DNA from 3 places in the Shewanella sp. 5S214 genome. Region 1 is predicted to be linked to each of the others. Evidence: predicted binding sites of a transcription regulator. Region 1 holds the regulator's gene; each other region holds the start of a gene.
What was found. The regulator LexA, encoded in region 1, represses DNA repair genes until DNA is damaged. The targets are predictions, from matches to a motif close to TACTGTATNNNNATACAGTA.

Region 1 (10,762 bases):
TTATAACAAGTTGCGGTTATTTAAATACCGGTAAGATATCTGCCATTGCCAATAAGTGACATGTTGCGGTCACTATCCCAAACAACACCACAAGCACAATCAGTGGCGTTCCGCCTGGCACCTTAAAGCCAACATAATCGGGATACTGCTGCCTCACTTTATAAGCCAGCAAAGCTGGAACAATCACAGCCCATATGGTGGCTGCAAGTGCAGCAAAACCAATAGCGAGGATAAACCCATTCGGAAACAGCAAGCCCAATATTGTTGGCGGGATAAACGTAACCGCTGCAGTTTTAATCCGTCCGGTGCGCGAATCATCAAAACCAAATAGATCAGCAAGGTAGTCAAACAGACCTAATGTGACACCTAAAAATGATGATGCCACGGCAAGATTGGCAAACAGGGTCAACATGCTATCAAGCCATTGGCTGGCAATAACACCCGACAACGCTGCAACTAACACCCCAATATTACCGCCTTGGGCAATAACATCGGCAAACTGGCTGCGCTGAATATTACCCATAGTTGCCACTAACCAACACACATAAATCACTAATGCGATTGTGGTTCCGCTAATGATGGCCTTAACAATGGTTTTAGCATCTTTACCGTAATATTTAACTAAACTGGGTACGTTACCGTGATAACCAAAACTGGCTAAGCCAAAAGGAATCGCAGCGAGCAGATAAGGTAAGTAACGCGACTCACCATCGGGTGATACCAGTTTCACGGTATCGATATCGATCAATAAATTACCAATGGCCAAGAAGAAGGTAATGACCATGCCACCAAGCATGATGGTGGTAATGCGATCAACCGCTTTAGTACTGACAAATACCACTAGCGCCAGCACCACGGCAAACACTAACCCTGCCACACTCTGAGGTAGACTGACACCCAATGCCGATAAACTGTGATTAACAATCGATCCGCCACCACTGATATAGGCATAAGTTAAAATGTACAACACAAAGGCTATAGAGACGCCGTTAATGACTCGCCAAAACTGCCCTAGGGTTACTCGAGTTAAGGTATCGAAACTGTCACCGGGTTCAAAATGCAAGTTAGCTTCTAATAACAGCAAACCCGACATTAGCATGCAAAACCAGACGCCGAGCAACATCGCTATTGAGTAGCCAAACCACATCCCTGCACCAACAACTGGCAAGGAAAACATTCCCGCACCCACTGTAGTGCCAGCAATGATCATCGCCCCACCCAATACTGACTTACCACTAGTGCGATGCTTGGCCGCATTCATATGGTTTGCCATTATTGTCCGTGCTCCGCATCCACACTGTCTACTATGGTTTGTTTCACTGACGAACTCAGCAACTTGTTAGCATGATCTCGAATTCTGATCACTTCGTCACGATGTTCAACACTGCATAAGTAACCGAGTTCTTTTAACTTAACACTCAAGGTGTTATACAGTTTTTTGTCATAAAACTCTGGAGCGGTAATCCCGTGAAGTGCGCCTAGTCGTTGGGCCAACAAGTGACTGTCGGTTTCAAGAGCAGAACGTTCAAGCTCAGGCTTTATCGCCAGTAAATTGAAGATAATGGCATAACGCTGCAAGGTCTCACTGATCGTTTCAGCCAGAAGTAACACTTGGGTAATATGACGAGGCGTGATGACAAAGTTATCATTGTCGCTCAACAAACCTTGCTCAAGCATAAAGTCTAAAACGCCATCAACATATTTAGGCACATCATCAATGCCCATAAATAACTCTGCTTTCAACAATGGATAAAAATCCATCACGATGGCATGAATGCGCGCGCGATCGCAGTCATCATAGCGCAATAAACAACTGGCAATTAATGACGGTATCGCCATTAAATGAATAATATTATTACGGTAATAACTCATGGTGATGGCAATTTTTTCATCAACAGAAATAATCTCACCAATAGAATCTTTGGTACTAACAAACTTATTTAACGACAAACAATGATCAACAATCGACTTACCATCACCCTCGGCGACCGATGCGTAATCGGTATAAGGTACGGTTTTCAATAAGGCTAAATACAGATCAAGTTGGCGTTCTAACTGACTTCTTTCTAATGCATTTTGCTCTGAGGCTAATAACACTAAACTGGTTAATGTTACCGAGCTCGCGGCGGCAGCACCGTTAATATTGGTCATCACGCGGTTAGCGAGTAAATTAACCGATGGAGTAAACCACGATGGTTTTTGATCAGGCTCTTTCGCCAGTTCGCTACGCCATTCTGGCGCTTGTTGATTTAAGAAGTGCTGTAAGTTAATCGGCTCACCAAAATTAACATAACCTTGGCCAAAGTTGCCGAGTTTACGCAGCGCACCAAATAACTGCCAAACAGATTCTTTTTTCTTTTTCTTGCCGCTTAATTCTTTGTGGTAAGTGGCCACTTCCATCACATGATCATAACCTAAATATACTGGTACTAACGTCACTGGGCGCTCTATGCCGCGTAGTACACTGTTTATGGTCATTGCCAACATGCCGGTTTTAGGCGCAAGTAAACGCCCTGTACGCGAACGCCCACCTTCGGTGAAATACTCAACCGAATAACCTTTAGCAAATAACTGATCTAAATACTCACGAAATACTGCGGTATACAGTTTATTACCATTAAAGCTGCGGCGGATGAAGAATGCTCCACCACGGCGGAACATTGGCCCTGCTGGCCAAAAGTTCAGGTTAATACCGGCCGCAATATGCGGCGGAACCATACCCTGATAATACAAAATGTATGACAGCAACAAGTAATCCATATGGCTGCGATGACAAGGTACGTAGACAATTTCATGGCCATCATGGTGAAGCTGTCTTACCTGTTCAGCACCTTTGATATTGATACCGCTATATAATTTATTCCATAACCAAGTGAGAAAACGCTCGGCAATGCGCACTAAACTATCTGAATAGTCCGCGGCAATTTCATCGAGGTATTCAATCGCAGTTTCACGGGCTTTTTCAGGGGATACTTTTTTGTTGACCGCTTCTTCTTCAATTGCCTTTTTAATTGAATCTGACTTTAATAAAGAGGCAAATAGCATTTGACGATTAGGTAATTGTGGCCCTGTCATAACTTTACGTTGGCGACGGAAATGTACTCGCGCGACACGGGTTAATTTATGCGCAATTCTTTTATCTGTACCGTGCTCATCAGCCATATGGCGCAGCGATAACGCATTAGAAAACTGCACAAAATTATGTCGCCCTAAAAATAAAATCATCAGCCACTTACGTAACCAAGTTGGGTTTTCTCTTTCAAAAACAGCCGCTGTCATGCTGTCTTCTTCCTTACCAGGAGTTCGTCCCCAATAAAGACAAACTGGCACTAATTGAATATCGAGGTCAGCATTCTCACTATGAAGCGATAATAAACGGGTAAAATAATTAAGGAACTTCTCACCACTTTCACGTTTACCAAATAGAGGTTTACGCCCCTCTAAACACACCACTCGAGGCACTCTTAAACCATCAAGCTGTAACGGCTCATAAGGACTTGGCATACCAAATCCTTCAGTGATTTCGCTCAAGGCGGCAATATCACTAATAGATTCCGTTTTCATTAAATAAACCAAGGGCTTGGTCGGATCTATATTGAGGTCATCAAACGGATCATGGGGCACCACAATGGTCTGTACCATCCATTTTTGAACCCATTTTAATGCTTGTAAAAATATTGAATCTGGTTTTGACATGGTTATTTTCGCAACATAAGCCATTGTAATATTGTCGTATAGGATACCAGAAACCACCCTGCTTACACTATCTGGCCGACTTATCTTTACGTGTAAGCTCTCACTTTAAGACATAGTGCAAGATAAAACATATATAATAACCAATAAAAACATTAATTTAAGTTACATAAAACCAATAAAACACAAAAAATAGTTGGTTAATACTTGCACGAACACAAACACTGTATATAATGACAGTCACTGTATAAAAAGACAGGAATCATCATGAGACCGTTAACGCCGCGCCAAGCAGAAATATTAGACTTAATTAAAAACAATATCGCCGAAACAGGTATGCCACCCACTCGTGCTGAAATTGCGAAACGTCTTGGCTTTAAAAGTGCTAATGCTGCCGAAGAGCATTTAAAAGCATTAGCCAAAAAAGGCTTTATCGAGATCATGCCTGGAACCTCTCGAGGTATTCGCTTACCTCATGAAGAACAGATTGAAACCGGTTTGCCTCTGATTGGACAAGTTGCAGCTGGTGAGCCCATTTTGGCTCAAGAACACGTTGAACAGTATTATCAAGTCGACCCGAGCATGTTTAAACCTGCCGCAGACTTTCTGTTGCGCGTTCGTGGTGACAGCATGAAGAACATCGGTATTTTAGAAGGCGATTTACTCGCGGTTCATAAAATGCAACAAGCACGTAATGGCCAAGTTGTGGTGGCGCGTGTTGATGATGACGTCACCGTAAAACGATTTGAACAAAAAGGTAATGTGATTTATCTGCATGCAGAAAATGACGATTACACCCCGATTAAAGTTGATTTAAGTTGCCAAAGCCTAACCATTGAAGGGCTTGCCGTTGGCGTTATCCGTAATGGAGATTGGTTATGAACAAACTAATGGGCATCGCGCCACGTCACCCAGGCTTATGGGTAGATTTAGCTGAAACAGAATTGCATGGCAACCAAACCATTCGCACATTACAAACAGTCACCCAAGGTGAAGCTGAGTTGAGCCAGTTGTGTAGTCAACTCGCCACATTGAGCCAACAAGGTCGATGGATTGTGTTAATTAGCCCACCACACATTGGCTATAAACATATGCTGGCAAATGCTGGCGTGAGAATGGACCGTATTTTACTGGTGCACACTAAAGACGAAGTCGAAACCTTATGGGCGATGGAAAAAGCGCTTACCAGTGGAACATCAAGTGCTGTCGTCACTTGGACAAGCTCACTTGACGCCCGTGATAGTCGTCGATTAGAAATTGTAGCTAAAAGTGCACGGGCTTTAGGTGTGGTAATTGAGGATGTGAATGCTCACTTACCTCACAAACATCAAATTGTTAGCCCTACATTAATAAATGGAACAAGTAATTTTTGCTCATTTCACTGAGCATTAACCCTTACTTACCAAGCCCTGTATTGAATTCAGGGCTTTTTTTTCATCTTTTTTCAGTTAATTAGCCAACAAAGTGATCTTGATCAATGTTTAATCTACAGCTAATGTTGTTCCCAAGGATGAAATATTATTCATCTTTAATTGGACGTGAATGACAGTGATTAAGATTACTTTCAGACAAATGAGCCAACTCAATCTTGATAAGTTCAGTAGTAGGTACAAGCGTGGTGCACCGCTAATAATAAAACCGTAAACAACCCGTTTACTGCCACCAAGGTACTTTGAGGTCATCAAACTTTTTTCGGGAACCGAAAAGTTTGCATAGAGCAGAGAATTACTGTGTGACTTTTCTTTGTAATTGCTATTTGCAATGAACAGAGGAGCAGTCTTGTGAAGCAATGGTGGTATTGTTTACTGGTGGTGTTTATAGCACTTCCGCTTGGGGCATCAGAAATGTCCCTCAACATGACTCAAGGCGTGACAGATATCAGTGGTAAGGTTTATGGCCTCCACATGACGATACTTTATATCTGTTGTGCCATTGGGTTAGTGGTGTTTGGGATCATGATTTATTCAATGATTTACCATCGCAAATCAAAAGGCGCTGTTGCGGCAAATTTTCACGAAAGTACTAAAGTGGAAATAGCTTGGACCGTCATTCCTTTCATCATCTTAATCGCCATGGCCATTCCAGCCACTAAAACCTTAATTGCCATGGAAGATCCCAGCAATGCGGATCTCACCATCAAAATTACTGGGTCGCAGTGGAAATGGCATTACAGCTATTTTGATAAAGACATCGAATTTTACAGCACATTATCGACCCCCAGAGATCAAATCGATGGCATAGAGGCTAAAGGAGAGCATTATCTTCTTGAAGTCGATAAACCACTCGTACTGCCCATTAACCAAAAAGTGCGTTTTTTAATGACATCAGATGATGTGATCCACTCATGGTGGGTTCCGGCTTTTGCGGTTAAAAAAGATGCCAATCCAGGCTTTATTAATGAAGCATGGACCCGCATTGATAAGCCCGGAATTTATCGTGGCCAATGTGCCGAATTGTGCGGTAAAGACCATGGATTTATGCCAATTGTGGTGCAAGCATTATCAGAGACAGATTTTGATAATTGGTTAGTAGAGCAAAAGCAACTGGCCAGTAATGCCGCTGCTGCGGCGGCTGCATCACTGTCACAAACCTTATCTCTTGAAGAGTTAACCACCCAAGGCGAACAGATCTATCTTGCTCGTTGCGCCGCTTGTCACCAACCTAATGGTGCGGGCCTTCCAGGTGTATTCCCATCACTAATTGGCAGTCCTATCATAAAAGGCCCTGTTGCAGGTCACCTCAACATCGTCTTAAACGGTAAACCAGGAACCGCAATGCAAGCCTTTGCCAAGCAACTTACCGCCCAAGAGATTGCCGCAGTGATTACCTTTGAGCGTAATGCTTGGGGCAATAATACCGGTGATGTTGTTCAAGCTGCTGATGTGAGTAATTTCTCTGGCGGCAATGAAGCAAGTACTGAAGCAAATAAGACTGAAAGCACAATGGCCGCAACAGCAACTGAGAGCACCAATACTGCGACAGAAAAAGCGACTCAGGCTCTTGAAACCGTCGCAAAGGCTGTAACACCAGAGGTTGTTGCCATTGAAGATCTGCCCACCTTAACCTTGGAGCAGTTAATCACAGAAGGTGAGCAGGTTTATGCCACCACTTGCGCCGCATGTCATCAAGCCACTGGTGCTGGTTTGCCAGGCGCTTTCCCTTCACTTATTGGCAGCCCTGTGGTTAGCGGACCGGTTAGCGGACATATCGATATCGTTATGCACGGTAAACCAGGCACCGCGATGCAGGCATTTAGTAGTCAACTTAGCCCACAAAAGATGGCCGCGGTGATTACTTATGAGCGCAATGCGTGGGGCAATAATTCTGGCGAGGCGGTGCAACCTGCCGATGTCGCTAGCCATGGACAGTAGGGGAAGACAATGAGCACAACAACGCACGATACACTAGCTACCGCTCATGATGAACATCATCACGGAGCGCCGAAAGGGCTCATGCGCTGGCTACTCACAACTAATCATAAAGATATCGGTTCGCTGTACTTATGGTTTAGTTTTATTATGTTTCTCACTGGTGGCGCCATGGCAATGGTCATTCGGGCAGAGTTATTTCAGCCTGGATTACAGCTAGTAGAACCTAACTTTTTTAATCAAATGACCACGGTTCATGGTCTTATCATGGTATTTGGCGCAGTGATGCCAGCTTTTACCGGATTAGCTAACTGGTTAATTCCGATGATGATCGGTGCACCAGACATGGCTTTACCGCGGATGAATAATTGGAGCTTTTGGATTTTACCGTTCGCGTTTACCATATTACTCAGTTCGCTATTCATGGAAGGCGGTGGTCCTAACTTTGGTTGGACATTCTACGCACCGCTATCAACCACTTATAGCCCTGATAGCACCGCTCTATTTGTATTCGCCATCCATATCATGGGTATCAGCTCGATAATGGGTGCGATTAACGTTATCGTGACTATTGTTAACTTGCGTGCTCCTGGCATGACATGGATGAAACTGCCTTTGTTTGTGTGGACTTGGTTAATTACTGCCTTTTTATTAATTGCGGTGATGCCAGTGCTCGCAGGCGCAGTGACTATGGTGTTAACCGACAAGTTTTTCGGTACCAGCTTTTTCGATGCTGCAGGTGGCGGTGACCCAGTGATGTTCCAGCATATTTTCTGGTTCTTCGGTCACCCAGAAGTTTACATCATGATTTTACCCTCATTCGGCATTATCTCCGCCATTATACCGACCTTTAGCCGCAAGAAATTGTTTGGCTATTCCTCTATGGTTTACGCTACTGCCAGTATTGCTGTGCTGTCGTTCTTAGTATGGGCACATCATATGTTTACCACAGGCATGCCAGTATTCGCCGAGTTGTTTTTCATGTATTGCACCATGCTAATTGCGGTTCCCACCGGGGTTAAAGTGTTTAATTGGGTTGCTACCATGTGGCGCGGTTCGATGACATTTGAAACACCAATGCTATTTGCGGTGGCGTTTATCATTCTGTTTACCATTGGTGGCTTTTCCGGTTTGATGCTGGCAATCACCCCTGCTGACTTTCAGTATCACGACACTTACTTTGTGGTGGCGCATTTTCATTATGTACTGGTGACTGGGGCGATATTTTCCATTATGGCGGCGGCATATTATTGGCTGCCAAAATGGACCGGTAATATGTACAACGAAACCTTAGGCAAGTGGCATTTTTGGTGCTCAGTGATCTCTGTCAACGTGCTGTTTTTCCCAATGCACTTTTTAGGCTTGGCGGGTATGCCTCGTCGAATCCCAGATTACGCAGTACAGTTTGCCGATGTGAATCAAATTGTTTCGATTGGTGGATTCGCATTTGGTTTATCGCAGTTTATTTTTCTCGCTGTGGTGCTCAAATGTATCAAAGGTGGCAAACCGGCTGGCGATAACCCTTGGGAAGCTGCAGAAGGTTTGGAATGGACCATTGCCAGTCCAGCGCCATATCACTCGTTTACCACTCCGCCGGAGATAAAATGAGATGACACAGCCAACAAAATCAAATCGTAAGTTATTAATCATGCTGATTGCTGGATCAATTGGTATGTTTGGGTTTGGTTTTGCATTGGTACCGCTTTATGACGTGCTCTGCGATACATTGGGTATTAATGGCAAAACCCAAAATAGCGCCAGTAGCTATGAAGCGGTAGTGGTTGATAAAAGCCGTACCGTTACCATTGAATTTGTGACCCAAGTTCAGTCAGATATGCCATGGGAATTTAGCCCTAAAGTTAACCAAATAAGCGTCCATCCTGGTGAGCTCACTCACGCACAATTTTTGGTTAAAAACCTGTCTGCACACGACACAGTAGGCCAAGCAATCCCTTCAGTATCACCTGGACAAGGAGCGGCGTACTTCAATAAAACGGAATGTTTTTGCTTTAACCAACAACCATTGGCCGCATCAGCAACAGCAGAATTACCATTGATTTTCTACGTGGACCCGGATTTACCCGCGTCTATTAATACATTGACTCTCTCTTATACCCTCTATGACATCACCGATAAACAGACGATCGTCGTAGAGCAAGGAGCAGCAAAATGACCACAAAGTATCAAACTTATTATGTGCCAAACCAAAGTGCTTGGCCGATAATCGGTGCTATAGGCTTATTTTTAATTGCATTTGGCGCAGGCACTTATGTACAACAATTAGCCACTGAAAAAACCTCAGGAAGTTACATATTAATCACTGGTTTTGCCGTGATTATCTTTATGATTTTTGGTTGGTTTAAAACCGTTATTGATGAATCAATGGCAGGACTTTACTCACCACAAATGGATCGTTCATTTAGGCAAGGAATGAGCTGGTTTATTTTTTCAGAAATTATGTTTTTTGGGGCTTTTTTTGGCGCATTATTTTATGCACGTATGATTTCAGTACCTTGGCTTGGTGGCGCATCGAACAATGCCATGACTCATGAGGTACTGTGGCCTGCCTTTGAAGCAATTTGGCCTTTGGTGAAAACACCTGATGGGAGTGCAACCGAGGCGATGCCATGGACGGGTTTGCCATTAATCAACACCATCATCCTGTTAACCTCATCGGTTACCTTGCATTTTTCCCACATCAATCTCGAAAAAGCCAATCGTAAACCGTTGATCATCTGGTTAGCGTTAACGGTGATTTTGGGGATTGCGTTTCTCAGTTTACAGGTCGAAGAATACAGCCATGCCTATCAAGAAATGGGCCTAACCCTATCTTCAGGAGTGTACGGTAACACCTTCTTTTTATTAACCGGTTTTCACGGCATGCACGTGACGATTGGTACCCTGTTCTTGATTATTTTATTACTCAGAATTATCAAGGGTCACTTTAACCCCGATAAACATTTCGCATTTCAAGCGGGTAGTTGGTATTGGCACTTCGTTGATGTGGTTTGGCTATGCTTATTCATTTTTGTTTATGTGCTGTAAATCAGCACTAATAAGGTCTGGGGTTAGGTTGAATGTAGCCTAGCCCTAAGGCCACCAGCAGCACCACAATCACGACAACAGAAAATAACACTCTACGACCAAGATAATGGCTCATTGATTGTTGATGCTGCCCTTTGACCATAATAAATAAGGCTCTAGCTAAGTTAAATAATATGAATACAAGCAACGAGACTAAAACTAACTTAACAATGAAAGGTGTTGTCACAGGCAATCCTTTTAGGAGTGTGGGTGTGTCTCGGGTATTATTTGTAATGATTACTTTGGTCGTGTTTGGCTTATTGGTCAAGTTAGGATTATGGCAATTATCACGGGCAGCGTTTAAACAAGAGTGGCAAAGCACATTACTTGTGCGCCAACAGCAGCATGCACTCAATTATGAGGCAATGTTAGCACTGGTTAATTTATCAAAGTTACCCACTGGGTCTGAGTCAGAGGCGGCATTGCTCACAGGTTACCGCTTATCGATTTTGGCAAAACCCGTTAATAACACAATAATGCTGTTAGACAATCAGGTGTATCAGGGGCAAGTGGGATATTTAGCTTACCAAGTGTTTGAAATAACCCCAGAGCAGCCTTGGATACTCGTTGAACTAGGTTTTGTTGCAGCCAACAAAGACCGTCGAATATTGCCTCAA
Region 2 (10,762 bases), on a different contig from region 1:
TAACCCCAGCCTATCGCCATACTACACCTATCCCAACAACATCTTGATTGGGGGAAACGTAAATGGAGATAACCATGAAAACCTTACTACTGATCACCAGCTTAACCTTAGTCAGCCAAGCTAGCTTTGCTAATATTAGCGATATTGATGCTGCTGCCAACACCATGAACATCAATGAACTCAGCCAATACAGTGAACAGGCTATTGATTATGAAAAAGCCTATGCTGATTATCGTCTAGCCATTACTGCCAACATAATGGGTCAACGTCAACTCGCTACAGATTCATTAAACGATGCTCAGCAAACACTAGAGTCTCTTTTAGACCAAGACCCATCTGCAGACCCACAAGCGCTACTTGCTGCGGTATACGGAATGCAAATCTCGTTTGATAATAGCAAAGGTGCTGTATTAGGAATGAAAACGGCACAATTACTTCAACAAGCAAACGATCTGGAACCTAACAATCCGCGCGTCAGTTTAGTGCGAGCAATTAATGCATTTTATACCCCTAGCGTATTTGGTGGCGGACTCGACAAGTCGCAAACATTAGCAACCCAAGCAATTAGTCAATTTGAGCAGCCTTGTAATGAAATCTGTTGGGGACATGCAGAAGCATATACTTGGCGCGGACTCGCTAAACAAGAACAAGGCGACTTAAACGGTGCTTTACAAGATTGGCAAACCGCCATTGAAGTTGACCCTCAGTATGGTTGGGCAAGATATCTGTTAAACCAACAAACAGTAAAGCAGTAATCGACCAGTTTATTATTACTCGCATAGGTTTGAGTTAGCGCGCAGTTACTCTATGATTAACTGCGCTAGGAGGCACTATGACACTCGGTTTAACAATACCCAACGAAAAGAGTTATGAGCAAAAAACCGCTTGGGTTTACCTCATAAACTTAGGTTTTTACTTTATTCCATTGTATTTCATGCACGGTCAATGGTTAAACATTACGATCGCAATCTTATTATTAGTGCCATTTATTATCGGTTATTTCTGGGCTTATAACAGTAGCAAAAAGCGAGCCCTCAAACCTATTGGGTTAATGTTTGTCACAGCAATAGCCTCATCATTTGTTAGCAGTGGCGCCATATCACTGTTCAGTTTTTGCTGTTTCTTTATTGGTTTTTTCTACTCACTTCGTACTGCCATATTGAGTTTTATCGGACTGAGTATTTTGCTTTTAGTGATCGATATTAGCATGGATTACACAGGCTACTTCTTTACTTTTTATGGTATGGGAATTTGCTTAGGGGTGGGAGTGTTTGGGATAATTGAACAAAACCGCCAACGCATCAAACGCCAGCAACAACAATCAAAAGATGAAGTCGCCAATTTAGCTACCGCATTAGAACGCGAACGTATTGGCCGCGATTTACATGATGTGATGGGGCACCACTTAGCCGCCATCGCCTTAAAAGCTGAACTGGCAGACAAACTCATCGCCTCAGGTAAAATCGACTTAGCGCAGCAGCAAATTCATCAAGTGAGCGTGATAACTCGAGACTGTTTAAGCCAAATTCGCCACACGGTATCGGGCTATAAACATCAAGGCTTGACGCATACCTTAAACACCTTAGCCAATACGTTAAGAGATAACGCTATTGCTGTCAGCATAGAAGGAACATTCCCTAAACTCAGTGAACTCATTGAATCGCAAATCAGCTTGCTGTTAACTGAGTTGATTAATAACACCATAAAACACAGCCACGCAACACATTGCACCCTGCGTATTGAACAAAGCCCAAATTGCCTCAAAATCAACTTTATCGAGAATGTACCGGTTAAAACCATCACTAAAGGCAACGGATTAACCGGTATTCAAGAGCGAGTAACCTTGCTACATGGCACCATCGACTATCAATTAATTCCCCATTATAAAGTGAGTATTCAATTGCCACTAAGTGAGTCCGTTAGATGAAAATTCTATTAGCCGAAGATCAAGCCATGGTAAGAGGCGCTCTCGCCGCGTTACTCACATTAGGATGTGATAGCTTAAATGCAATAGAGATTGTCGAAGTCGAAGATGGCGATAAAGCGATGCAACAACTTAAAACCGATTCGTTTGACCTGCTACTTACCGACATTGAAATGCCTGGGAAATCAGGTTTAGAACTGAGCCTATGGTTGCAACAGCAACGCAGTCAGACCAAAGTGATTATTCTGACCACCTTTGGCCGAGCGGGTTATATCAAACGAGCATTAGAATACGGTGTCGGGGGCTTTTTATTAAAAGATGCACCTTCTGATGACTTAATTAACGCGATTAAACAAGTCATGGCGGGTAAACGAGTCATCGATCCAGAATTGGCTTTCACCGCTATTGGTGAAATAGATCCTCTCAACGACAAAGAAAGGCGCGCACTGCGTCTGGCAAGCGAAGGCTTATCAACCAGCGATATTGCCAGTCAGTTGTTTATTGCAGAAGGTACAGTACGAAACTATTTGTCAGAAGCCATTAATAAACTCAATGCCAGTAACCGAATTGATGCCGCCAGAATTGCCAAGCAAAAGGGTTGGTTGTAATTAGTGGCTTAATATTGCCTTGTATGCAAAGTCTGCTAAGATACCTTAAACATCTGTATATAATTACAGTGATTTGAGATTGATAGCTTGAAATCACTATAATTTTTACATCTTTGGTAATCAATTTAGGTGAGCACAATTTGCTACGACTGGATCTTGTTCCGATCACCGACCTTAAAGGCGTTGCTAAAAAGGTTGCGGAAAAACTGGCTAAGTTAGGTATTAAAACAGTACAAGATGTGCTGTTTCATTTACCGCTGCGTTATGAAGACCGTACGCAAATCCATGCTATTGCCGCATTACCTCCTGGCAGTTATGGCACCATAGAAGCAGAAATTCAGTCGACTCAAATCATGCAAGGTCGGCGGCGCATGTTAGTGTGTAATGTCCGTGACCACAGCGGAATGATGAGCCTGCGATTTTTTAATTTCTCTATGGCGCAACGTAATGCCATGGAAAATGGCGCCAGCATTCGGGCTTACGGTGAAATACGCCGTGGCAATCATCATAAAGAAATTGTTCACCCCGAATATCAAATTATTCATCCTGGTGAATCTGTCACATTAAGCGACACCCTAACGCCGATTTACCCGACGACTGAAGGGGTAAAACAAGCCAGTTGGATAAAATTAACACAACAAGCCTTGGCGATGTTGGACCAAGGTGGATTATCTGAGTTGCTGCCCAGTGCATTACAGCCAAACAATATTAGCCTGCGTGATGCATTGCATATTTTGCATCGCCCCCATAGCTCAGTATCACCTTTTGAATTAGAACAAGGTCAGCATCCTGCCCAACAAAGATTAATCCAAGAAGAACTGCTGGCACATAATCTGAGCATGTTGCAACTACGCCAACGCAGTAACCAAGATGCCGCGGTGCCAATGCCAGCAACAGGCCAGTTACTAACGCCTTTTCTAGCGCAACTGCCTTTTAAACCCACTGGAGCTCAACAACGGGTTGTCACCGAAATCAGCCAAGATATTCAACATCCAACGCCGATGATGCGTTTAGTTCAAGGCGACGTGGGTTCAGGTAAAACCTTGGTGGCGGCACTGGCGGCATTACAGGCAATTGAAAACGGTTACCAAGTGGCCATGATGGCACCGACTGAATTACTCGCCGAACAACATGCCAGCAACTTTGCAGCATGGTTCGAACCACTTGGGCTAAAAGTCGGCTGGCTGGCGGGTAAATTAAAAGGCAAAGCTAGGGTTCAATCACTTGAAGATATCGCTTCTGGCGCTGCACAAATGGTTATTGGAACTCATGCGATATTTCAACAAGCGGTGGTGTTTAACAAACTGGCGCTGATTATTATTGATGAGCAGCATCGTTTTGGTGTGCATCAACGCCTAGACTTGCGAGAAAAAGGTGTCAGCCAAGGCTTCCATCCACACCAGCTCATAATGACTGCTACGCCAATTCCGCGTACCTTAGCCATGACCGCTTATGCCGATCTTGATACCTCGACCATTGATGAACTGCCTCCAGGACGAACTCCCGTAACCACAGTAGCCCTTGCCGACAGTCGCCGAGAACAAGTGATTGAACGTGTAAAACAAGCAGCATTAAACGATAATCGCCAAGCTTATTGGGTCTGTACCTTAATTGAAGAGTCTGAAGTACTTGAATGCCAAGCGGCTGAAGACACTGCCACAGAACTCGCCATAGCGTTACCAGAACTGAAAATAGGCTTGATCCATGGAAGAATGAAAAGCGCTGAAAAACAACATATCATGGCGCAATTTAAAGCAGGTGAATTGAACTTACTCGTCGCCACCACCGTCATAGAAGTTGGCGTTGATGTGCCTAATGCCAGTTTAATGATTATCGAAAACCCTGAACGCTTAGGCCTAGCGCAGTTACACCAATTAAGAGGTCGAGTCGGCCGTGGGGCTGTAGCTAGCCATTGTGTATTACTTTACAAAGCCCCGTTATCACAAACGGCCACCAAACGTTTAGGCGTACTCAGAGACAGTAATGATGGTTTTGTTATTGCTCAAAAAGACTTAGAAATTAGAGGTCCAGGCGAAGTGCTTGGCACCAAACAAACCGGTTTGGCAGATCTTAAAATTGCTGATCTGATTCGTGATCAACACTTAATTGCACCAACTCAAAAATTAGCATCTCATGTTTACCAGCAAGTGCCACAAAACGTAGATGCTATCATTCATCGCTGGATCGGTGATAGACAACAATATGTCCAAGCGTAATATAGATCATAATATATTGTTCATTATCATCAGTTATCACTAGACAAGTGGGCCGAATATTGCAAAATGGTATATAAATTGTGTTTGTTATCTAGTCAGCTAGCGGAGATCACCTTACTGCAAGCAAAGCGAAAGCTTTAACGCAGTGTAAGCGATTTGAAATCAGTCCTCCGCAACTGTTTAGTTATTGAATGTAATTAGTATCATGCAGAATTTTTCGACTCCATCTAGATCTTTGTATCGATTAGCTATAACGCCAAGGAATTGAAATGCAAGTTAATGAAGAAGATAGAATTACCCCACAAGCCACGGAAAAAACTGGCTCTAACATGCTATTAATCGCTATAGCCGTTATCGCGCTATTAGGCGCCAGCAGTTACTTCTATTTTACGAGTGATGATACCGAAGAATTAGAACCGGTTGTCATGACGCCAGTTGAACTGCCAGAATCAGTACCAGAGGTGCCAATAGAACAAGCGCCGATTGAAGAACCGCAAAACGTTAGCACTGTTGATGATATGGTTCCCGCTGGAGAATCTGAATCGTCTGCTGCAGTGGCAGAGCCTCTGCCAGTATTAGCTGAATCTGATGATTTTGTTGAAGCAAAAACATTAGCCATTGCCAACGGTATGAAAATTGCGCCGATGATCTTGAAAAAGGACATTGCTCGCCAATTTGTGGTGTTTGTTGATAACCTAGCCCAAGGTGATATCGTGCATAAAGCAAGCCCGTTAAAAGGCCCTGATACCCAATTTACTGTGAGCGAGATAACCAATAAAACCTATCTTAATCCAGATGGATATCATCGATATGATTTGTATGCGAATTTCATCGAAGGCTTGAACGATAAAGATTTAGTCGCTACTTACATTGAATTAAAACCACTCTTTGCTGAAGCGTTTACTGAACTCGGTTACAGTGATATTGATTTTGATAAGCGTATGCAGCAAGCTTTTAGCATGGTTGCTAGCGCCCCGATTATTGAAGACCCTATTGAGCTTTCATCAATCAGTGTGAACTATAAATACGTTGATCCTAACCTTGAAGCGTTGCCCAGTGCACAAAAACTGTTGATCCGTATGGGACCTGACAATACTCGTAAAATTAAAGCTGCGGTCAAAAAGCTACAACAAAGTTTTCCAAACAAATAAGCTTATATCGACGAGTAACCCTAGCAGATTAAGCTATCAAAAATGAACGCGACATATGTCGCGTTTTTTATTGAGCCATCACCTTAGCTAATCCCCTCCACTATTAGGCTTTTTAGTTTGCATGACTTCTTATCTACATTAACTTCAGTGTACAATCGCTAAGGTTAACTAATCTTTATTATTTAAATGATTATTGACTGTTAAATAAGGATAGCTTGGCAGTTATAGAGGGAAAGTCATGCAGTTAGTATTTGAGCTTCTATCATGGGGGGCATGGTCACCAAACTTTCAAACCACAGAAAGTTGGCTACAATGGCAACAGCCAAATGGCAACTTGACGCCTAAGCCCGACTCGCCAGCTTTAAAGCACATTCCGGCCATGCAACGTCGTCGTTTTAGTCGTTTAACTAAAATGATGCTAACAGCAGCTCACCAATGCCAGCCAGAAGAGCATTGTCGGAGCATTTTCTCATCTCGTCATGGCGAGCTCACGAGAACATTAGGCTTACTTAATGACATTACCCAGCAGCAAGCTTTATCGCCAATGGCTTTTAGTCAGTCAGTGCATAATACTGCCAGTGGTATTTTTGGCATTGTAAATAATAACACTACAGCCTCTACATCCATTGCTGCTGGTGAACAAACCCTTTCTCAAGCACTTATTGAAGCCTATGCCCAATTAGCACAATCTCCAGAGCCCTTATTAGTCATTTTTGGTGACGATCCTGTGCCACCGATATACAGCGAATTTACTCACGAAGTCGAACTGCCCCTCGCCTTGGGATTGTATCTTGCACCAAAAGATCACATAGGTTGCCACGCTGAAAAACAGGCGCCTCAACGGACAACACTGAGCTTGTCTGATTATCCACTGGATGTCGCTAATCCACAGGGACAAAAAAATATAAGTTTAAGCGAGTTAATCCACCATATTGTTAGCGCAAAAAATATTCAAGGTAAATTGTGCCATTGGTATTGGTCGCTTGAACACCATGACTGATCAACACAAGATGCCACATGCTGATGCTATTGAGTCAACAAAAACACCCGCACCGAAACTCAGCGGAGTGCGATATATTCCTCGCTGGTTAGCTGGAGTTGGCTGTTATATTACCTTTGGTTTAGGTGGCCTATTGTGTTCATTAACTATTTTACCTCTATTACAACTTTGGCCCACTAAACCAGAAATGCGAGTTGCAAGAGTGCAACGATTAGTCAGCTGGATGTTTAGAATATTTGTCGCCATGCTTAGTTTTGCTGGGGTGATTGCTGTGAGTACTAAGAATATCGAAGCACTGCAACACGCTAAAAGGAAAATTGTTATCGCTAATCACCCCACATTAGTGGATGTGGTGGTATTAATTAGCTTGATGCCTAATGCGGGCTGTATTGTCAAACAAGGTTTATGGCGTAATCCATTCTTTCGCGGCGTACTCGCCAGTGTAGGGTATATTCCCAATCGCGAAGTCAATTGGCTCCTGCACGACTGCTTGCAGGTATTAAATCGTGATACTAACTTAATTATTTTTCCAGAAGGTACCCGAACATTAACTGGTAATATCGTTAACTCATTTGCTCGTGGCGCCGCCAATATTGCGCTTCGCACCCAAACAGATATTTTACCTGTAGTATTAAGAACCGATGTTGCCGGCTTAACCAAACAACAACCTTGGTACCAAATACCGCGACAAACCATCAATATGTCAGTAGAAATTGGCACAAGCATCCCATACCTGCGGTATGATGCTCAACAGGGTAATGAAGCCAAAATGGCTCGGCAGCTGACGCGCGACTTGCAGCAGTTTTACATTGATACACTTAAACAACCTATCAAGTTCAATTGATAGCCATACTGATAAGAAAGACAAATAATGAACTTACACAACCAAATAAAACAACTGATCATTGATTGCTTAGATTTAGAAGATGTCACTGTCGATGATATCGAAACTGACGCGGCCTTATTTGGTGACGGTCTGGGGTTAGACTCAATCGATGCGCTAGAGTTGGGCTTGGCGATTAAGAAAGAGTTTGATGTCAAAATTGAAGCCAATTCAGATGCAACTAAAGCACACTTTTTCAGTGTTGCTAGCTTAGCTAGCTTTATTGAATCTCAACGTGTTTAGGAGCTAGCATGCAAAATCGTGAACAAATACTCGAAATGCTTAGCGCTATTTTAGTTGAAGACTTTGAAATAAATGCGGCAGATATCACCCTCGAAGCCACTTTGTACGAAGATCTGGATTTAGACAGTATTGATGCCGTTGACTTGGTGATTAAATTGCAGCAGCAGACCGGCAAAAAAATTCAGCCTGAAGCCTTTAAAGCAGTGCGAAGCGTCGATGATATCGTCAATGCCATTGAAGGTTTAATTAAAAGCTAATGCGCTTAGTCCTACTGATTATCACAACTTTGGTTATTATCACTTATCCTTTAGCTGTGTACTTTGGATTGCAATATTTACCACCGGGCACAATCGCCTTATTACTATGCTTATCGTTAATAATGCGATTTATTATCAATAAACAGCAAGTAAAATCCATGACGCTGCCAATATTGATTGGTATAGGATTAACTGCAGCCAGTTTTATTGCTCAGCGTCACGACTGGTTATTGTTCTATCCAGTGGTGATAAATATGAGTATGTTGGGACTATTTGGTTATTCACTGATTAATGGCCCAAGCATGATTGAACGTTTAGCGCGCTTAAAAGAGCCTGACTTGCCAGACTCCGCGATTACTTACTTACGCACTATTACCATACTCTGGTGTGGGTTATTTATTATTAATGGTGCCGTGGCTGCCTATACGGCCATAGCAACCAGTATTGAAATATGGACACTTTACAACGGACTGATAGCTTATCTGCTTATGGGTATGCTGCTCAGTGGAGAATGGATTTACCGTCGTTTTTGGTTGAAAAAACATGAATAAACTTTTACTCAATTGGTTAGCAACAGGGCCGGCCTCTCAGCAGCTGATAAGCTTTGATCATCATGACATCATGACGGGATCATTATTTTGTGCCCAAGTTGCTCATCTGCATGCGCAACTGAGCCAAAGTACAGCGAAGCGTTGGTTGCTTGCCGCCAAGCACAGTGACGTATTTGCCGCAGGTTTATGCGCGGCATTGTTGGCGGGTAAACAAGTGATATTACCTGCCAACACCCAAGGTGGCACCTTGAGCCAACTTAATCATGAATTTGATGCCATTATTGCCGACAGGCCTCTATGTGAGGTGCGTGAGTACATTGCGCTAAAAAAAGAATTAAGTTTACCCGCTGCACCTTGGCCGAAAACAGAAACCTTGGGGGAATTAATCTTATTCACCTCAGGCAGTAGCGGTCAACCGAAAGCGGTTAAGAAAACCTTGCAACAACTGGATGCTGAAGTCAGCATTCTTGAACACACCTTCGCCGAACATTTACCTCATTGCTCAGTCGTTTCAACGGTTTCGCATCAACATATCTACGGCTTATTATTTAAAATTCTCTGGCCTTTGGCTGCGAGCCGCGCATTCTTAAGCGAACAAATCGACTATCCAGAAACCTTAAGCTACTACTTGGCTATTATGCCAAATTTATGTTTAATCAGTAGTCCTGCTCAATTGACTCGCTTACCTGATGCACTTGAAAACCAAAGGCAACAACGTATTCCTAGCTTAATTTTTAGCTCGGGTGGCCCGTTAAACTTTGAGGCAGCCCAGGCGGTTAAGCACTGTTTTAATCAATTACCGATTGAAATATTTGGCAGTACTGAAACTGGCGGTATTGCCTATCGCCGCCAGCTGCAACCTCAGCAGCCATGGCAAGCCTTTAACCAAGTCAATATTGATATCGCGCCACAAGACGGAGCATTAATGTTGCAGTCAGTCTATTTAGACGACCCGACTCAATGGTTAAAATGCGATGATAAAATTGAACTGGTAAATGATGGTCAGTTCCGTTTATTACACCGACTTGACCGCATTGTAAAAATTGAAGAAAAACGTTTGTCATTAGCCCAAGTTGAGCATTTACTGCAAACGCATCCTTTTGTGCGCGAAGCTGCGGTCACGGTATTAGAACAGCCGCGGACCATGTTAGGTGCTGCAATATGTTTAAGCGAGTTAGGCTTGCAAACCCTAAAGGACGAAGGCAAATTGGCAGTTAATAATGCATTAAAAAGCCATTTGTTGAGTCAGTTTGAGCGCATCACGTTACCAAGACGCTGGCGCTATCCAGAAAACTTGCCGCTCAATAGCCAAGGCAAGCGTACCCAATCAGAAATTGTAGCCTTATTTAGTCATGATTAAGTCCGAATTACCTCATATCATTAGCCATGAAGGCGATAATAATAGCTATCATTGGCGCTTATTTATTAGTGCAGATTTAGCCTTTTTTAAGGGCCATTTCCCAGAGCAAGCTGTATTACCTGGGATAACTCTAGTCGATTGGGCGGTCAAATTGGGTTGCGAGGCATTTGGCTATTCCGCTACGGTTGCCACATTAGAAGTACTTAAGTTTCAGCAACTCATATTACCCGACACCTATGTTGATTTGGTGATTGAACACCAAGCGCAAAAAGCAAAACTGATTTTTAGTTACCGCGATCAAGATAAACGCTTTGCTTCTGGGCGCATTGTTATCAAACCCGCATGGGTTAATGCTGCAACCAATATTGAGAGTGACTCATGAAGCTCGCCTTGGTTATTCCTAATTACAATCATCATATCGCCATAGAGAAAACCCTCGCACAGTTGGCAAAATTCAACCTGCAATGTTATTTGGTTGATGATGGCAGCCAAGATGAAACTCGTTACCTATTACACGCCATGGTGGAAAAATTTGCCTGGGTAACACTTATTAGTCATCCGTTTAATCG
Region 3 (10,762 bases), on a different contig from region 1:
CCAAAATCACTAAGCCACGCTCAAGTGTACGAGCAAACTGCTCTTCTTCTGCTTTTAAGGCTTTTTCAACAATGGCTTGTGTTTGTTTTAAACCATTAGCTGCATCACCCATAACGCTAATGAGTGTTGGGACTAACTTATAGAAAAATGCATCGGTAGCACCAAGCTTATTACCGTGACGAACTGCGCGACGAATAATACGACGCAATACATAACCACGGCCTTCGTTTGATGGCATAACACCATCGGCAATTAAAAATGCACAAGAACGTATATGATCAGCAATAACCCGTAATGATTTATTTTCTAAATCAGATACACCAATAATTTCAGCCGTTTTTGCGATGAGTTGTTTAAAGATATCGATTTCGTAGTTTGAATGCACACCTTGCATAATTGCTGCAATACGCTCAATGCCCATACCTGTATCAACCGAAGGTTTAGGTAATGGCAACATTTCACCGTCGGCTTGACGGTTATATTGCATAAATACAATATTCCAGATTTCAATAAAGCGATCGCCGTCTTCTTCAGGCGTACCAGGACGACCACCCCAGATATGATCGCCATGATCATAGAAAATTTCGCTACATGGGCCACAAGGTCCGGTATCACCCATCTGCCAGAAGTTATCAGACGCAAACGCGCCACCTTTATTATCACCAATACGGATCATATTTTCAGGTGCAACACCAATTTTTTGCGTCCAAAGCTCATAGGCTTCGTCATCTGTTTCATAAATGGTGACACATAAGCGATCTTTTGGCAGCTTGAGGGTTTCAGTTAAAAAGGTCCACGCAAAACGAATCGCATCTTCTTTAAAATAATCGCCAAAACTGAAATTACCCAACATTTCAAAAAAAGTGTGGTGACGAGCGGTATAACCCACATTGTCTAAATCGTTATGTTTACCACCAGCACGAACGCAACGTTGTGATGTTGTTGCTCGGCTATAGTTACGCTTATCCATACCGAGGAACACATCTTTAAACTGATTCATACCCGCATTGGTAAATAACAGTGTTGGGTCGTTAGTGGGAACGAGCGAGCTGCTATCAACAACCTGATGTCCGTTATCTTCAAAGTACTTTAAAAATGCACTTCTTAACTCTGCTGTAGTCTGAAACATGAAATGGCCCTGAATAGAGAAAATACAAAAGTAACGAGCTTGATATGCAAGCTAGTAAATGTAGGCATTATATACTGAATTTGTCGAAAGAAGCGAGTTGAGTCAGTTGATTATAATCTCGACAAAATCGATAGAATAACGATCTACTGGCTCGATAACGACGGAGATAGCGAACTCAATCCACTGATTATTTAAACGGAATATGCATTTCTATCTTGTCTATAAATAAGCTCGTTGATCATGACTAGGACATAATTTGACTAATCAATCTGATAAGCAACCAAATCAAACGCATAAGAAACCAAGATAGTTCACATTCTGGCGAGTCTGGTAATCAGCACAATCGTGATGTGATAAGAAATAATGTGATTAAAAAGGATGTTATTAAAAAGGATGTTATTAAAAAGGATGTTATTTAGCCTAACCGACATTTGATAGAGCAACTTGTCGCCGTACATTTCTCAATGTACCCAACTTTACTTAAAAATGATGCAATCACCTTAACATTAGCAAACACAAATAAATGCATACCAAGGGTGTTAAAGGCTTTAGATATTTTTTTGCTTAAAGCGGTGTTGACTATAGCTGGCAAGATTAGCCATTGTGCATGACAAGTGTCACTTAAAAGTCTCTGAGTTTGCCATTATTTGCAACATTTAGACTGGATGACGTTTAAAATATGGTGAGTGTAAAAGATGGTGAGTGCTTGTAATGAGGCGACTTTATGGCGGGAATTTTCGCGGCGCGCAGAAGCGCTACCGCGATAAATATGACTGGCTAATTTAGAATACTTCACCTGTTTCAAGGTCAATATTCTCATCACTTTCAGTGGTTGAGTCTGATGAGTTAGCCCCACCATTCAATAACATGCCACGAAGAGTGGTATTAATTTCATCAGCAATAGCTGGATTTTCAGTCAAAAATTTACCAGCATTGGCACGGCCTTGACCAATTTTTTCGCCTTTGTAGCTGTACCAAGCACCGGCTTTATCAACCAGCTTGTGTGCAACACCTAAGTCAACTAGTTCGCCGGTACGGTTAATACCTTGTCCATAAAGGATCTGGAATTCAGCTTGCTTAAATGGAGCTGCAATCTTATTTTTAACCACTTTAACGCGAGTTTCATTACCGATGACTTCATCGCCATCTTTAATCGCACCGGTACGACGAATATCTAAACGAACAGATGCGTAGAATTTAAGTGCATTACCACCTGTAGTCGTTTCTGGGCTACCAAACATTACACCAATTTTCATACGAATTTGGTTAATAAAAATAAGCAGTGTGTTTGATTGCTTAAGGTTACCCGCAAGTTTGCGCATCGCTTGGCTCATCATACGAGCAGCAAGGCCCATATGCGAATCACCAATTTCACCTTCAATTTCTGCTTTTGGTGTTAATGCTGCAACAGAATCGACAACGATTACGTCTACCGCACCTGAACGCGTTAACGCATCACAAATTTCTAGTGCTTGTTCGCCTGTATCTGGCTGTGAGCAAAGTAAGTTATCAATATCTACGCCTAACTTTTTGGCATAAATTGGGTCAAGAGCATGTTCAGCATCAATAAACGCACAGGTTTTGCCTTCGCGTTGCGCTGCGGCAATCACTTCAAGAGTTAATGTGGTTTTACCTGATGACTCTGGGCCGTAAATTTCAACGATACGTCCCATTGGTAAACCACCCGCACCAAGTGCGATGTCCAATGAAAGCGAACCGGTAGAGATAGTTTCAACATCCATTGTGCGATCTTCGCCCAACTTCATAATTGAGCCTTTACCAAACTGCTTTTCAATTTGGCTTAATACGGCGGCTAGCGCTTTCTCTTTGTTTGGATCAACCTTCATTATAAAACCCTCTTAAGGCATTCAATACGTTTAGTAAAATGCTATTTTGACTTAGGTGAAATGATGTAAACCATTTCATTATGTTCATCAGTATACTGTATAGTCATACAGTATCAAGTGCTGAGGGCAATTTTTTTTAAACCTTAGTGAATTGCCTTTTTACATCAATATTTTATCTCCATATACTTTTTTGTTTGAATCTATTTATACCCTAGGGGCAAATATTGTTAAGATTAGCCTCATAAGATTTACGTCCTAAGATTGATTAATAGTGAAGTGTTCATAATGACAGTGATTGATACCAGCGATTTAGAAAAACACACCCCGATGATGCGTCAGTATTTAGGCTTAAAAGCGGCCCATCCTGATATGTTATTGTTTTACCGAATGGGTGATTTTTATGAGTTGTTTTACGATGATGCTAAGCGCGCTTCTGAAATGCTGGGGATTTCACTTACTGCTCGCGGAAAAAGCGGCGGCGATCCTATCCCAATGGCTGGAATCCCCTATCATGCTGTAGAAGGCTATTTAGCTAAACTAGTCAATATCGGCCAGTCTGTAGCCATTTGTGAGCAAATTGGTGATCCTGCGACATCAAAAGGCCCAGTTGAGCGTCAAGTCGTACGCATTGTGACTCCTGGTACCTTAACGGACGAGGCTTTACTTCAAGAAAAACACGACAATTTACTGGCGGCGCTTTATCAAGGTAAAAACGGTTTTGGATACGCTACCTTAGATATTTCATCAGGTCGTTTTGTGGTTGCTGAATTACCTACTCGTGAAGCCCTAGAAGCTGAATTACAACGTACTAATCCTGCCGAGTTGCTCTACAGTGAAGATTTTACTGACATGTTATTAATCAATAATATGAAAGGTATTCGTCGCCGTCCAGAGTGGGAATTTGATTATGATACTTGCGTAAATTTACTGCTTGGTCAATTTGGTACCAAAGATTTACATGGCTTTGGTATTAGTGATGCACGCTTAGCATTACAAGCTGCTGGTTGTTTAATGCAGTATGTCAAAGATACGCAAAAGATGGCACTGCCACACATTAATTCGATTGTGCGTTTTAATCAATCTGAATCCATTATTTTAGATGCCGCGACGCGACGTAACTTAGAATTAACGCAAAACTTGTCTGGTGGGCGTGAAAATACCCTGTCGTGGGTACTCGATAATACTGCCACGCCTATGGGCAGTCGCATGTTACAACGCTGGATCCATGAGCCACTTCGAAATAGACAAACGATTCAATATCGCCATAACGCCGTAAGCGAGTTGATTGAGCAAGATATATATCAACCCCTACATGAGCAGCTGAAGGTTTTAGGCGATATTGAACGTATTATGGCTCGTTTGGCACTGCGTAGCGCCAGACCTCGTGATTTTTCACGTTTAAAGCAAGCGCTAGCACTGCTACCTGAAATTCAACAAACATTAGCCGTATGCCAACAACCAAGATTGACAGCTTTAATTCAATTATTGGGTGAGTTTCCAGAACAACACGATTTATTAGCACGCGCAATTGTTGATAATCCGCCAGTATTAATTCGTGACGGTGGCGTAATCCGAACGGGCTACAATAATGAATTAGACGAATGGCGTAAGTTAAGTGAAGGCGCAAGTGATTATTTAGTCGAACTTGAAGCTCGCGAGAAACAACAAACTGGCATTAACACTTTAAAAGTAGGTTATAACCGCGTCCATGGTTACTACATTGAAGTCAGCCGTTTACAAGCTGATAGAGTCCCACTGAGTTATCAACGTCGCCAAACCCTTAAAGGCACCGAACGTTATATCACTCCAGAATTAAAAGAATACGAAGAAAAGGTACTCTCAAGCCAGGGCAAAGCGCTCGCACTTGAAAAACAACTGTGGGAACAACTTTTTGACTTATTGCTACCTAAATTACAAGAGTTACAACAGTTTGCCAGTGCCGCGGCCGAATTAGATATATTAAGTAATTTTGCCGAGCGTGCAGAAACCCTTAATTATCAATGTCCACAAATGACGCAGGATATTGGTATTCATATCAATGCTGGACGCCATCCTGTGGTAGAGCGCGTCAGTCAAGCGGCATTTATTGCTAACCCTGTGGTATTAACACCTAAACGGCAAATGCTCATTGTAACTGGCCCTAATATGGGCGGTAAATCAACCTATATGCGTCAAGTGGCACTGATTACATTAATGGCACACATAGGCTGTTTTGTTCCTGCTGACTCAGCTCAAATTGGTGAAATCGATCGGATATTCACCCGTATTGGCGCATCAGACGATTTAGCATCTGGTCGCTCCACCTTTATGGTTGAAATGACCGAAACGGCTAATATTTTGCATAATGCGACCGCAAACAGTTTAGTGTTAATGGATGAGATAGGCCGCGGTACTTCAACCTATGATGGTTTATCGCTGGCATGGTCTGCTGCAGAATATCTCGCGAAAAATGTCAGTGCACTGACATTATTTGCCACTCATTATTTTGAACTCACCCAACTGCCAGAGCTGTTACCATCAGTAGTGAATGTGCACCTAGATGCAATAGAACACGACGACACCATTGCCTTTATGCATTCAGTGCAAGAAGGTGCGGCAAGTAAAAGTTATGGCTTACAAGTCGCGGCGCTAGCCGGGGTTCCCGCAGCGGTCATTAAGGCGGCAAAACAAAAGCTACATCAACTTGAAAATAGGGATATGAGTTCACCACAACATAATCAGGCTCAAGTGAGTATGAATTTATTACCGCCAGTGCCAGAGCCATCAGCAGTATTGGAAAAATTAGCACTAATTAACCCTGATGATTTAACCCCTAAACAGGCATTAGATTATTTATATGAATTGAAGCGCTTAAACAACGTGAGCTAACAAATAGTGCTAGTGATTATTCGCGACGATAACAACGGTGGAAGTCTGCAAAGACTTCCATTTGATATTTACGATTAACTGACGCAAACCCACTATTAATTAGCTCTTAGCAATATACTGCATCAAAAGGATAAACGTACCGAAGGAGTGAGACAGGCATAAAATAGGCTATAGACAATAGGATTGTCTTTCTAACAAGTTGCTGAACTGAGCTTAAATTGTCATATCGAATAGTGATCAATCGATCACAATCACATCAATGATGTGGGTATTGATTGTCGGGATAAACCTAAACACATGAGCAAAAAGTAATCTCTCATATAGGCTTTACCCGCATATCAACAATAGCTTAAGTTAACGTTATCCAAAATTTAGCTATCACAAATGATTCAAGTTAAATTAATTAATCACCAGTAACTTAATTATGACAGTAAACGTTCACTGTCCATTAGTCTCTGAATAATGCTTCAACAGAAAGCCCTTGAGCGCCCAATAAATCTTTTAAACGTTTAAGCGCTTCCACTTGAATTTGACGCACACGTTCACGTGTTAAACCAATTTCAGCACCAACATTCTCTAACGTTGAAGGTTCATATCCAAGCAAACCAAAGCGTCTCGCCAGTACTTCACGTTGTTTAGTATTAAGCTCATTTAACCATCCAACTATCGAATTCGATAAGTCTTCATTTTGCACCCGATAATCCGGGCCTACTGAATCGTCATCAGCAATAACATCTAATAAAGCCTTCTCATTATCGCCGCTCAGTGGTGTGTCGACAGAAGTAATTCGTTCATTTAGTTTCAACATGCGACTGACATCACCCGTCGACACATCTAACTTTTCTGCAATTTCTTCTGCAGTCGGTTCGTGGTCAAGTTTTTGCGCCAGCTGTCTTGCGGTGCGTAAGTAAACATTTAATTCTTTAACTATATGGATAGGCAGGCGAATGGTGCGGGTTTGATTCATAATTGCCCGTTCAATTGTTTGTCTGATCCACCAGGTCGCGTAAGTAGAAAAACGGAAACCACGCTCTGGGTCGAACTTTTCCACCGCTCTAATTAAACCTAAATTGCCTTCTTCAATAAGATCGAGCAACGCTAATCCGCGGTTGTTATATCTTCTGGAAATTTTAACGACAAGACGAAGATTACTTTCTATCATGCGGTTGCGAGATTTTTCGCAGCCTTTGAGGGCTTTACGTGAAAAAAATACTTCTTCCTCTGCTGTTAGTAGCGGGGAAAAACCTATTTCACCTAAATATAATTGAGTGGCGTCTAAATTTTTCTGTAAGTCATCTTGGACTTTTTCTTCAATATCGAGTTGTTGCACCAAATTAGCATCATCGGTTGCAACTTCTGGTGGTTGTTTAGCTAGATCGACAAGACATTCTGCTGAAGCAGTATTATTTTTGCGGCTCATAATTGCTCTCCCAAACCTAATTTATGTTATTTAATCTACTGCACTCGCTTATCCTCCGTTATTTATGTTGCTAAACAATTACTGTTTAGGTAGATATCGTAATGGGTTGACAGACTTACCATGAAAGCGCACTTCAAAGTGAAGCATAACTTGATTAGTCCCAGTACTGCCCATTTTTGCAACTGTTTGACCTGCCGTCACATATTGCCTTTCCTTAACCACTATCGTGTCAGCATGCGCATAAGCACTTAAAAAATCATCATTGTGTTTGATAATCACTAAATTGCCATATCCGCGCAGTGCATTACCTGCATACACGACTTTCCCATCTGCAGCGGCTTTAATAATATCACCGCGATTACCTGCAATCTTAATACCTTGATTGCCTTGTTCTGAAGCCGAAAAATACCCGATTATCCGACCTCTAACTGGCCAATGCCATAATTGAACTTGTTGTGGTAAATTTGCGACAGAACCACTTGTATTTTGGTTAATTGTTTGTTGGGTAGTTGTTACAGAATACGCAGGCTTGACTTTGTGATCAAGCTCTTTTTTCGTTCTGCTTGAAACAGCTGCTGTGCCTGGCTTTGAAGTGACTACTGACTTTATTGTTTCTGATTTTGAACCAATTGAACTGGCAATATATGGCTTATTAATGGCTTGAGTTTGAACAGAAGCAACCTGAGTTTGAGGGGTACGAACAGTTGGCGTTGGACGATGACTTTTGGCCGCTAAATGAAGTATTTGGCCAGGATATATAGTATAAGGAGCCGATAAATGGTTCAAGCGAGCAACTTCGGCAAAATGGCGTCCAGCTCCCCAAGCGATTGAATAAAGGGTGTCGCCTTGCTGTACTTTATATTTATCGGTTTTTAATGACCCTTTGTGGTAACGAGGTCCATGATTTTTTGATGATAAACTGTCAACCGGCGCAGGACGATCTGCTTGAAAGCTGCATCCTGTGAGCATAATTGCTAAGACCATAAAGTTTGGCCAACCGGTATTCATCAAACAAAATCCTTACAGAGAAAAATACATGATTGTTAAGCTAAAACAAGCTTATTCCAAACGAACATTTGTTCACTAACCAAAACTCAACTGTGTCGAATTGACTACGCCAAATCTCCGTTAATAAGCGGCACAAATTTAACCGCCTCGATAATCTCAGATTGGAATGACTGTCCAATACGGGTAATTTTGAGTAATTGTTGGATGTCTTCTCCAACAGGAATAATTAAAACTCCATGTTCAGCTAATTGTTCAAGCAAGGCTTGAGGCACTGTTGCCGCAGCAGCAGTCACCATAATGCCATCAAATGGACCGCGATTTGGCCAACCTTGCCAACCGTCACCGTATTTAAATGACACATTATGTAAATCGAGACGCTTTAAACGTTGCCGAGCTTGTATTTGCAATGCCTTTATTCGCTCAATAGTACAGAGCTCAGGAATTAATGACGCTAAAACGGCAGCTTGATATCCTGATCCTGTACCAACTTCGAGCACTTTTTGAGGTTGGTGCTGCATTAACAGCTCTGTCATTCGAGCAACGATATAAGGCTGTGAAATAGTTTGTCCCTGCCCTATAGGTAACGCGGTATTTTCATAGGCTTTATGAGCTAGCGCACCATCAAGAAACATCTCTCGTGGTGTAGTCGCGACAGCATGCAATACTGCAGGATCTTTAATCCCTGCCTCCGCCAACTTTTTGGCCAAATTAAGTGCTGATGTTGACGCTACCCGGGTCATATTTTTATTATCCAATCGGCTAATCCATCAAGTTGATTGTATGCTGTTAAGTCAACGGTTAGCGGAGTTATCGAAACATAACCTGCTGCGACTGCACCAAAATCAGTTCCATCACCCGCATCTTGTTCACTGCCAACTGGCCCGAGCCAGTATATATCTTTACCCGCTGGATCTTGGGTTTTTATCATACCTTCAGCTTTATGCCTGGCCCCCAAACGGGTGACTTTAATCCCTTTAATTTGTGTTAAAGGCAAATCAGGAACATTAACATTTAAAATTTGATCGCGGCTAATTGGGTGAGACAGTAAACCTTTTACGATTTTCACGGCATAAATTGCAGCGGTATCATAGTGAACGAGTGATTTACCCGCCAGTGATATAGCAATAGCGGGTAAACCTAAAAAACGCCCTTCCATGGCTGCTGCAACAGTACCAGAATATAAGGTATCATCGCCCATATTCGCTCCGGCATTAATACCAGAAACCACAATATCGGGCTCGACATCACAAAGCTGTCTAATCGCAAGATGGACACAGTCTGTGGGTGTGCCGTTAACAGAAATACAGCCGTTATCTAAGTTATTAATTCTTAATGGATTAGTCAAGGTTAATGAGTTACTTGCTCCCGAGCAATTACGATCAGGTGCAACCGTTAATACTTGCGCAAACTCACTCAGTGCCTGGCTTAACGCAATAATACCGGGTGCATTAACACCATCATCATTACTGACTAAAATATTAATCATTCATTAACACTCTTCATTTGTTTTAGCTTGTTGATCTGCAACCATCACTTTTCGCTGTGACTCTTGGACATCTTGATAATCAACCAGTTCACGAAGCACTGATGTAGCATAACTCCCTGCTGGTAATATAAATTCAAGTGTTAGCGTATCGGCGTCAAATTGCCATTTCATTCCTTGAGGTTCAAGCAATAAAGGCCGTCTTTCTTGTGACAAACCCGCTTCTTCGAGGCCCTGAAGATCAGCTGAAAATTCGGCTAACGGCATCATTTCTACTGCTAATGCATCACCTTGTGCTAATGGTGTTCCCCTGCCCCACAATGGTGCTGCAAGTTGAATATCTTTTTCTGCTAAACGAGTTGTCAGAACGTCATCCCAAGCTTCCACAGTAAAATAGCTTTTACTGCCGGCTAACATCACACAATCGCCTGTTAATGTCTCGATATGATGATTGGCGAGGCGAAATGACACCACTTGGTTAAATATATTGGAACGCACAGCCGATAAATACATGCTGCGTTTGTGACGATCTTTTATATTTCGACCACCACTGAGCATTTGTCGGCCTAAGATAAGGTTTTTACCATCATGGCCAAAACGTTGTTCACCAAAATAATTAGGCACACCCAGTTTAGCAATCTGCTGTAAACGCATGTCAACATCGGTAGCATCAGTAATATTTCGTAAGGTCAGCACAAACCGGTTGCCAAGTAATGCGCCTATACGCAGTTTTTTGCTATGACGGCTACTCGATAAAATCGTTAGCTTTTCATCATTTAGCTGAGCCCACTCTGGTGTTTCTTTACCAGGAATGCGGATCCCGAACCATTGTTCAGTAATGGCATTTTTGTCTTTTTGGCCAGCATAAGTCACTTCTTTTGGATGAACCTTAGCAAATTTAGCTAATATCTCAGCAACATAAACCGTATTCATGCCATTTTTGCGCACGTGGAGCATATGATGTTCACCTTCGCCAGTTGGCGTAAAAGGCAAAATTTCTTGGACAA

Region 2: the regulator LexA is predicted to act here: its motif matches at 2,584-2,603, upstream of recG (ATP-dependent DNA helicase RecG).
Region 3: the regulator LexA is predicted to act here: its motif matches at 3,070-3,089, upstream of recA (recombinase RecA).

Annotation. Positions count from the first base shown of each region.
Region 1 covers NZ_JBGOOV010000020.1:86,950-97,711, reverse strand. Annotated here, with positions in the region: gene mtr (tryptophan permease) at 17-1,273, opposite strand; gene plsB (glycerol-3-phosphate 1-O-acyltransferase PlsB) at 1,273-3,696, opposite strand; gene lexA (transcriptional repressor LexA) at 3,961-4,575, shown strand; gene ACED29_RS14120 (cell division inhibitor SulA) at 4,572-5,078, shown strand; gene coxB (cytochrome c oxidase subunit II) at 5,475-7,064, shown strand; gene ctaD (cytochrome c oxidase subunit I) at 7,074-8,669, shown strand; gene ACED29_RS14105 (cytochrome c oxidase assembly protein) at 8,671-9,234, shown strand; gene ACED29_RS14100 (cytochrome c oxidase subunit 3) at 9,231-10,106, shown strand; gene ACED29_RS14095 (DUF2909 family protein) at 10,114-10,332, opposite strand; gene ACED29_RS14090 (SURF1 family protein) at 10,358-10,762, shown strand, end outside.
Region 2 covers NZ_JBGOOV010000021.1:1,233-11,994, forward strand. Annotated here, with positions in the region: gene ACED29_RS14150 (tetratricopeptide repeat protein) at 75-755, shown strand; gene ACED29_RS14155 (sensor histidine kinase) at 833-1,927, shown strand; gene ACED29_RS14160 (response regulator transcription factor) at 1,924-2,532, shown strand; gene recG (ATP-dependent DNA helicase RecG) at 2,673-4,748, shown strand; gene ACED29_RS14170 (DUF3014 domain-containing protein) at 5,018-5,899, shown strand; gene ACED29_RS14175 (beta-ketoacyl synthase chain length factor) at 6,138-6,899, shown strand; gene ACED29_RS14180 (lysophospholipid acyltransferase family protein) at 6,892-7,743, shown strand; gene ACED29_RS14185 (phosphopantetheine-binding protein) at 7,771-8,025, shown strand; gene ACED29_RS14190 (acyl carrier protein) at 8,034-8,282, shown strand; gene ACED29_RS14195 (hypothetical protein) at 8,282-8,833, shown strand; gene ACED29_RS14200 (AMP-binding protein) at 8,826-10,193, shown strand; gene ACED29_RS14205 (thioester dehydrase) at 10,186-10,575, shown strand; gene ACED29_RS14210 (glycosyltransferase) at 10,572-10,762, shown strand, end outside.
Region 3 covers NZ_JBGOOV010000002.1:46,990-57,751, forward strand. Annotated here, with positions in the region: gene alaS (alanine--tRNA ligase) at 1-1,129, opposite strand, end outside; gene recA (recombinase RecA) at 1,912-2,976, opposite strand; gene mutS (DNA mismatch repair protein MutS) at 3,262-5,844, shown strand; gene rpoS (RNA polymerase sigma factor RpoS) at 6,293-7,264, opposite strand; gene ACED29_RS01570 (peptidoglycan DD-metalloendopeptidase family protein) at 7,343-8,275, opposite strand; gene ACED29_RS01575 (protein-L-isoaspartate(D-aspartate) O-methyltransferase) at 8,377-9,012, opposite strand; gene surE (5'/3'-nucleotidase SurE) at 9,009-9,758, opposite strand; gene truD (tRNA pseudouridine(13) synthase TruD) at 9,762-10,762, opposite strand, start outside.